2 regions of the Streptomyces lancefieldiae genome follow, and region 2 is predicted to be linked to the other one. Evidence: riboswitches for the same ligand, from Rfam matches in the RefSeq annotation. Region 2 holds a riboswitch; the other holds the start of a gene.
The links. Region 2 has a riboswitch for cobalamin ahead of RM812_RS32845 (ABC transporter substrate-binding protein). Riboswitches for the same ligand answer to the same signal wherever they lie in the genome.

Region 1 (4,182 bases), on a different contig from region 2:
CCAGTGCGTGCCCCAGGTCTGTCCGACCCGGCAACCGTCCAGGAAGGGGTGACCGCCTGCGACGTCGGCGACCCCGTGGTGGATCTCGTACCCCTCGACGCGCTCGCCGAGGGCCTCGCCCACGGGCCGGGTGAGGGTCTTCTCGCGGGCGAACCGCACCCGCACGGGCAGCAGCCCGAGCCCGTCGACGTGCCCGGCGCGCGACTCGACGTCGTCCTCGATGTGCTCGCCGAGGAGCTGGAAGCCACCGCAGACGCCGAGGACGGGCCGCTGCTCGGCGGCCCTCCGGACGAGGGCGTCGGCCAGGCCCCGCTCCCGCAGCCACTGAAGCGCCCGGACCGTCCCGCGCGTCCCCGGCACGACCACGAGGTCGGCGTCGGCCAGCTCCTCCGGCCGGTCCACGAACCGCACCACGACGCCCGGTTCGGCGGCGAGCGCGTCCACGTCCGTGAAGTTGGACATCAGCGGGACCGCGCAGACGGCGACCCGCAGCACGTCCTCGCCGACCGGCGGAGCGACGACCGACTCGCGCACCGTTCCCCGCAGGGAGACCCGCAGCCCGTCCTCCTCGTCGATGCCGAGACCGTGCCGGAACGGCAGGACGCCGTACGTCCGCCGCCCGGTGAGGCCGTGCAGCATCTCCAGCCCCGGCTCCAGCAGCGACACGTCGCCCCGGAACTTGTTGACCAGGAACCCGGCCACCAGCGCCTGGTCCTCGGGCGACAGCAGCGCCACCGTGCCGAAGAAGGACGCGAAGACGCCCCCGCGGTCGATGTCGCCGACGACGAGGACGGGGAGCTGGGCGCCCCGGGCGATCCCCATGTTCACGATGTCCGTGCGGCGCAGGTTGATCTCGGCGGGACTGCCCGCCCCCTCGCAGATCACCGCGTCGTACGTGCCCCGCAGTTCGGCCAGGCAGTCGAGCACCGTGCCGAGCAACTGCCGCTGCCGTCCTCCGTGGTAGCCGCGGGCACTCATCTCGCCGACCGGCTTGCCGAGCAGCACGACCTGGCTGCTCCGCTCGCCGCCCGGCTTGAGCAGCACCGGGTTCATCAGCGCGGTCGGCTCGACGCGGCACGCCTGGGCCTGCATCGCCTGCGCCCGCCCGATCTCGGCCCCCTCGCGGGTGACGAAGGAGTTGAGCGACATGTTCTGGGCCTTGAAGGGCGCGACCTTCACGCCCTGGCGCACCAGCCAGCGGCAGATCCCGGCGGTGACGACGCTCTTGCCGGCGTCGGAGGTGGTGCCGGCGACGAGGAGGCCACCGTTCATGACGTACGTCCCTTCCTGCTCACCCGGCGGGCGAGCAGCCGCGCGCCCGCGCACACGCCCAGCGCCAGCCAGCCCACGCGCCGGGACAGCCGTACGGCCCGGTCGATGTCGCCGGAACCTGCCCGGACGGCGCGTCCCGCCGCCCCGTTGAGGACGGGCCGGTGCTCCACCCGCCCGCCGTAGGAGAGCGTTCCGCCGAGCCGCACGCCCAGGGCGCCCGCGAACGACGCCTCCACGGGGCCGGCGTTGGGGCTCGGGTGCCGGCCGGCGTCGGCCCGCCAGGCGCGTACGGCCCCGCGGGGGTCGTCGCCGGCCACCGTCGTCAGAACGGCGGTCAGCCGGGCCCCCGGCCAGCCGGCCAGGTCGTCGAGCCGGGCCGAGGCCCAGCCGTAGCGCCGGTATCGGGCGGACTTGTGGCCGACCATGGCGTCCAGGGTGTTCACGGCCCGGAAGCCGAGCAGCCCGGGCACCCCGGCCACGGCGCCCCACACCAGGGCGCCCACCACCGCGTCCGAGGTGTTCTCGGCGACGGACTCCACGACCGCCCGGGCGATCCCGTCGGCGTCCAGCGCCTGCGGGTCCCGCCCGCACAGGTGCGGCAGCCGGGCCCGGGCCGCCTCGACGTCCCCGGTCTCCAGGGCCCGCCCGATGGCACGCGCCTCGCGGGCGAGCGAGGTGCCGCCGACGACCGCCCAGGTGGCGGCGCCGGTCAGCGCGACGGAGGCGGCGGGGGAGCGGCGCACGGCTTGGGCGGCGGCCGTTCCGAGAAGGGCGGCGCCACCGGCGCACACGGCGGTGTGCAGCGCGCCCCAGCCTCGGTGGTCCCGCCACAGCACCCGTTCCACGGCACCGGCGGCACGGCCGAACGCGGCGACCGGGTGTCCGCGGCGCGGGTCGCCGAGGAGGAGGTCACCGAGAAGGCCGGCGGCGGCGCCGTACGCGAAGACGCGTTCGGCTCGCATGGGGCTCAGCCGGTCACGCGGTCAGGGAAGTACCTGGAGCTGAACGTCGATCGGCAGCCGAGCATGGCGTCGTGTCCTCACTCAGGGTGTCCACGCCCTGGTTCGAAGAGACCGGCGGTGAGAGTTCCTGGCTCCCGGGGATCCGCTCCCCGGTCACAGTGGCGGGACCGCGCCGGATTCGCACCGGGCTTCCTCTCCTGCCGCCGTAGATGGCTCCGGAAGTCCACCACGGCCCGCGAACACCCGTCAACCTGGCGTTGACCTGCGGCGGGGGAGTGTGCGAAGGCCCACACACGAGCGGTGTGCGCCGGCACGAAGAGAGGCGGGATGCGGGACGGTTGCAGTCCGTCCCGCACCCCGCCTCACGGGCGTGCGCGGTGGTTCAGGCGACGATCAGGTAGATCCCGTACGCCACCGCCGCCGCGCAGGCCGCGAAGCACGCGTACGCGCCGGTGACCGCGAGGGCCGCGGAGCCGCCTTCGGCCGACGCCCGCTCCTGGCGGGAGAGGCCGACGATGCCGAGGGTGAACAGGCCCACCAGGGCCACGGTGACCACGAGGCTGACCCCGAAGACGGAGCCGAGGGCTGCCCAGTCGATGCTCATGGAGGTTCTCTTCCTTCGTACCGGGGCGCGGGCTCAGACGGTGGTGGCGGCCGACGGGGCCTTGGCGTCGGGCGCCGTGGCGGTGGCGGTGGCGGGGAGGGTGGCGGTGGCGGGGAGGGTGGCCGCCAGTTCCTCGGTCACGCCCGTCGGGGGCGGGGACACGGCGGCCATCGCCGTGGTCACCACGCCGGCCTGCTCGGGCTCGTCGACGTCCACGACGTTGGTGTGGTCGACGACCTCGCGCCGGGAGATCTTCCAGATGGCGGCGCTGGAGGCGATCAGGAAGACCGCGACGAGCGCCGTGCCCCAGTCGCCGAAGCCGCAGACCCACTCGGCCAGCGCGGCGACCAGGGCCGCGGCCGGCAGGGTCAGACCCCAGGCGACGAACATCCGGGTGGCCGTGGACCAGCGCACCACGCCGCCCTTGCGGCCGAGGCCGGCGCCCATCACCGCGCCGGAGACCGAGTGCGTGGTGGAGAGGGAGAAGCCGAGGTGGGAGGAGGCCAGGATGACCGTGGCAGCGCTGGTCTGGGCGGCGAAGCCCTGCTGCGGCTGGAGGTCGGTCAGGCCCTTGCCCATCGTGCGGATGATGCGCCAGCCGCCGAGGTAGGTGCCCAGCGCGATCGCGAGGCCGGCGGACAGGATGACCCACACGGGCGGGTCGGAGTCGGGGGCGAGCGAGCCGCCGGCGACCAGGGCGAGGGTGATGATGCCCATCGTCTTCTGCGCGTCGTTGGTGCCGTGGGCCAGCGAGACCAGGCCTGCGGAGGCGATCTGCCCGGCGCGGTAGCCCTTCGCGGCGGCCTTGCCGTCGGCCTTGCGGCCGAGCGTGTACGTCATCCGCGACGCGAGCATCGCCGCGACGCCCGCGACGATCGGGGCGGCGACGGCCGGCAGCAGCACCTTGGTGACGAGCACGTCGCCGTGGACCGCGCCGACACCCGCCGAGGCGATGGCGGCACCGATCAGACCGCCCATGAGGGCGTGGGAGGAGCTGGACGGGAGACCCACCAGCCAGGTCAGCAGATTCCAGAGGATCGCGCCGACCAGGGCGGCGAAGATGACCTCGGGACGGATGCCGGTCTCGTCGACGAGACCCTTGGAGATCGTGTTGGCGACCTCCACCGAGAGGAAGGCGCCGACAAGGTTCAGAACGGCGGACATGGCCACCGCCACCTTGGGCTTGAGCGCACCGGTCGAAATGGTCGTTGCCATCGCGTTCGCGGTGTCGTGGAAACCGTTCGTGAAATCGAACGCGAGTGCGGTTACCACCACAATCGCGAGGATCAGCGAGAAGCTTTCCATTTACCCAGGCAATCGTTCGAGGTCATTGGCTGGACGAAC
Region 2 (4,182 bases):
GATCCTGACCCGGCTGCTGGAGAAGGGGGCGGTCGGCCGCGAGCGCGCGGGCCGGTCCTTCGCCTGGACACCCGCCTCGGATCAGGCGGGCCTGGCCGCGCGGAAGATGCGCAAGGTCCTGGATGCCGAGAGCGACCGGGAAGCGGTGCTGGCCAGCTTCGTCACCGGCCTCGACCCCGACGACGAGCGGCTGCTGCGCGAACTCCTGGGTCACGCAAGTGACGCGGGGGAAGACTGACGACTCATGGGGGTCTTCGTCTTCCTGCCACTGGTCCTGCCGTTGACGGCATGGCCGATCGCCCGGCTGGCGGAACAGCATCTGCACCCGCGGACGGCGACCGGACTGCTCACCGCCGTGGCCGCCGTGATGGCCCTGTGCAGCACCGTCTGCCTGGCCCTGGTGATGGTGGTGGGCACCGCGCAGCTGCCGGGCAACCCACTGCCCGACGGCTGGTCGGATCCCGAGGTCCGGGCGGCGGTGCCGTACGACGAGATCGTCGGCAAGGCGGCGATCCCGGCGCTGTGCGCGGTGGTCGTGGCCTCGGCGCGGGCCCTGTGGCGGCACGGCAGGGTGCGTCGCCGTGCCCACCGCGCGCTGGCCGGGCTGCCGGGCACCGGGGTGGCCGTACTGCCGGACGAGGTGCCCTACGCGTACGCGCTGCCCGGCGGACACCGGGACCGTGTGGTGGTGAGCACGGCCCTGCTCGACTGCCTCGAACCGGCCGAGCGGCGCGCACTGTTCGCCCACGAGCGGGCCCATCTCGCCGCCCGGCACCACCGCTTCCTGCTCGCCGTCCGGCTCGCCGCGCTGGCCAACCCGTTCCTGAGGCCCCTGCGGACCGCCGTGGCCTACACGGCGGAGCGGTGGGCGGACGAGGCGGCCGCCCGGGCGATCGGCAACCGCCGCGCGGTGGCGACCGCGATCGGCAAGGCGGCCCTCGTCTCGCGGGGCACCCCGGTCGCCACCCTCGCCGGTCTCGCGGCGCCCGGCCCGGTGCCGCGCCGGGTGGCCGCCCTGCTGGGCCCCGCGCCGGCGGTCCGCACCTGGCCCTCGGTGTTCACCTCCGTGGGCCTGGCGGCGTGGGCGGCGGCCGCCGGAACCGCCGTGTCGGCGATGTCGTCCGCGAACGCCGCCGTCACCATGTTCCTCATCCTCCGCGCCGCGACGCCCCTGTGAGCAACGCCAGGACGTCCGTCGGCCGCGGACGGTCGGCCGCCCCCCGGAGGCGAGGTGACCCTGTGGTAGCTTGCGGGAGCCAGTCGAACCCACCTGGTGGGTCAGGGAATCCGGTGAGAATCCGGAACTGACGCGCAGCGGTGAGGGGGACGGGCGGGACACGGGCCACTGGGCGGCACAAGCCGTCCGGGAAGGCGTCCCGTCCGGTCGATCCCGAGTCCGAAGACCTGCTGGCACCCGCGCCCGCGTACGGCGCGGGCCGCACCGTACGAACGGGCTTCGCGTATGAGCCCTCGACGCCAGAGGATCTTCCTTGCCCGCAGCGCGCCCCGTCGGCTCCCGCCGCCCTCGCGGCTCCCTCCGCTTCCGCCGCGTCCTCCGCTCCCTCTCTTTCCTCCGCTCCCGCCGTTCGTTCCGCGGCCCCGTCCTGCTGGTGTCCGGCGCCCTGCTGGCCTCCGCCTGCGGCTCCGGGGGACCCGCCGCCGACTCCGCCGCGGCGGGGGCGACGGCGGCCGGTTATCCCCGCACCCTCAGTGACTGCGGGCAGCACCTGAAGATCACCGCACCGCCCCGGCGGGCGGTCTCCCTCAACCAGGGCACCACGGAGATCCTGCTCTCGCTCGGCCTCGAGGACCGCATGGTGGGCACCGCCACCTGGACCGACCCGGTCATGAAGGGCCTGGAGAAGGCGAACGCCGACGTGCCCCGGCTCGCCGACGACATGCCGTCCTTCGAGACGGTCCTGGACGCCGAACCCGACTTCGTCGCCGCCTCCTTCGCCTCCACCCTCGGCACCGGCGGCGTGGCCACACGTGAGCGGTTCGCCGAACTGGGCGTGCCGGCCTACCTGTCCCCGTCCGACTGCGCCGGCAAGGACAACAGCGGCGACGGCGACGGCAGCCGCGGCGAGCCACTGACCATGGACACCGTCTACGCCGAAATCCGCGACCTGGCCCGGGCCTTCGACGTCGAGCAGCGCGGCGAGGAGCTGGTCGCCGACCTCAAGGCCCGGATCGACAAGGCGACCGCGGGCATCGACGCCTCCGGCGTCACCCTCATGTACTGGTTCGCCAACTCCACCTCGCCCTATCTGGCGGGCTGCTGCGGCGCCCCCGGAGTCATGACCCGGGCGGTCGGCGCGCGGAACGTCATGGACGACACCCACGAGGAATGGCCGCAGGTCGGCTGGGAGACCGTCGCCGACCGCGACCCCGACGTCCTGGTCGTCGGCGACCTCACCCGCAAGTCCCAGACCGCCGAGACGGCCGCGAAGAAGATCGAGTTCCTGGAGACCGACCCCGTCACCAGGAACATGACCGCCGTCAGGAAGAAGCGGTACGTGCTGCTCAGCGGACAGGCCATGAACCCCACCGTCCGCACCGTCGAGGGCGTGGAGAAGCTCGCGGCGGCGCTGCGCTCCTACGGGCTCGCCAAGTGACCTCCGGCATACGCGCGACCGGCCGCGGCCACCTCGTGTGGGCGGGGGCCGGAATCGTCGCCCTGTGCGCCTCCGTGGCCGTGGCCGTCACCATCGGCCCGGCGGACATCGGCGTCGGCGAGGTGTGGTCCGTGGTCGCCGCCCACCTCGGCGGCACCGGCGCCGCGGACGTCACGCCGATCCGTGACGGCATCGTCTGGGACCTGCGGCTGCCCCGCACCCTCCTCGCGGCGGTGTGCGGCGCCGGACTCGCCGTCTGCGGGGCCGTGCTCCAGTCCCTGCTGCGCAACCCGCTCGCCGATCCCTTCGTGCTGGGTGTCTCCTCCGGCGCCTCGACCGGTGCCGTCCTGGTCGTCGTGCTCGGCGTGGGCGGCGGTGCGCTGTCCGTGTCGGGTGGCGCCTTCATCGGGGCGGTGTGCTCGTTCGCGCTGGTGATGCTGCTCAGCCACAGCCTCGGCGGCACCACGGACCGGGTGGTGCTCGCGGGCGTGGCGGCGATGCAGCTGTTCTCCGCGCTCACCTCCTTCGTGGTGATGACCGCGGCCGACGCCGAGACCACCCGCGGCGTGCTGTTCTGGCTGCTCGGCTCGCTCGGCGGCGCCGGCTGGACGGACGTATGGACCGCCATGGCGGTCCTGGTGCCGGTCCTGGCCGTGTGCCTCGGGTACGGCCGGACGCTGGACGCCTTCGCGTTCGGTCAGGACGCGGCGGCCACCCTCGGCGTCCACGTCGCCCGTACCCGGCTGGTGCTGCTGTGTGCCACCGCCCTGCTCACCGCGGCCCTGGTCGCCGCGGCCGGCGCCATCGGCTTCGTGGGCCTCGTACTGCCGCACGCCGTACGGGCACTGACCGGCCCCGGGCACGTCCGGCTGCTGCCGGTCTGCGCGCTCGCCGGGGCGGTGTTCCTGGTGTGGGTCGACACCCTGGCCCGTACCCTCCTCGAACCCCAGGAGGTCCCGGTGGGCGTGGTGACCTCGCTGATCGGCGTACCCGCCTTCGTGCTCGTGCTCCACCGCACCCGGAGGGCACGATGACCCTGAGCGCCGAGCGGGTCTCCCGCGCCGCCGGTGGACGGCTGATCCTGGACGGCGTCAGCCTGAGCCCGGGGCCCGGCGCCACGACCGGCCTGCTCGGCCCCAACGGCTCCGGCAAGTCCACCCTGCTGCGGCTGCTCGCCGGCGTCCTCGCCCCGGCCGGGGGCGTCGTCACCCTCGACGGCCGCCCGCTGGACCGTGTGGGTCGCCGGGACGTGGCCCGGCGTGTGGCCGTGGTCGAGCAGCAGGCGGACACCCAGGTCGACCTGACCGTCCGGGACGTCGTCCGCCTCGGCCGGATCCCGCACCGCCGTGCCTGGGCCCCGGCGTCGGCGGCCGACGACGAGGCGGTCGCGGAGGCCCTGGAGCGCACCGGCCTGACCGCGCAGTCGGACCGGTTCTGGCACACCCTGTCCGGCGGTGAACGCCAGCGCGTCCAGATCGCCCGCGCCCTCGCCCAGCAGCCGCGCGAACTCCTGCTGGACGAACCGACCAACCACCTCGACATCCAGCACCAGCTCGATGTGCTGGCC

Region 1: linked by a shared signal. The riboswitch ahead of RM812_RS10410 (cobalamin biosynthesis protein) and the one ahead of RM812_RS32845 (ABC transporter substrate-binding protein) in region 2 are both predicted to bind cobalamin.

What each region holds. Positions count from the first base shown of each region.
Region 1 covers NZ_JAVRFH010000008.1:58,983-63,164, reverse strand. Annotated here, with positions in the region: gene RM812_RS10415 (cobyric acid synthase) at 1-1,272, opposite strand, end outside; gene RM812_RS10410 (cobalamin biosynthesis protein) at 1,269-2,234, opposite strand; cobalamin riboswitch at 2,337-2,477, opposite strand; gene RM812_RS10405 (hypothetical protein) at 2,617-2,838, opposite strand; gene RM812_RS10400 (inorganic phosphate transporter) at 2,872-4,143, opposite strand.
Region 2 covers NZ_JAVRFH010000049.1:49,982-54,163, forward strand. Annotated here, with positions in the region: gene RM812_RS32835 (BlaI/MecI/CopY family transcriptional regulator) at 1-238, shown strand, start outside; gene RM812_RS32840 (M56 family metallopeptidase) at 245-1,177, shown strand; cobalamin riboswitch at 1,241-1,426, shown strand; gene RM812_RS32845 (ABC transporter substrate-binding protein) at 1,605-2,615, shown strand; gene RM812_RS32850 (FecCD family ABC transporter permease) at 2,651-3,649, shown strand; gene RM812_RS32855 (ABC transporter ATP-binding protein) at 3,646-4,182, shown strand, end outside.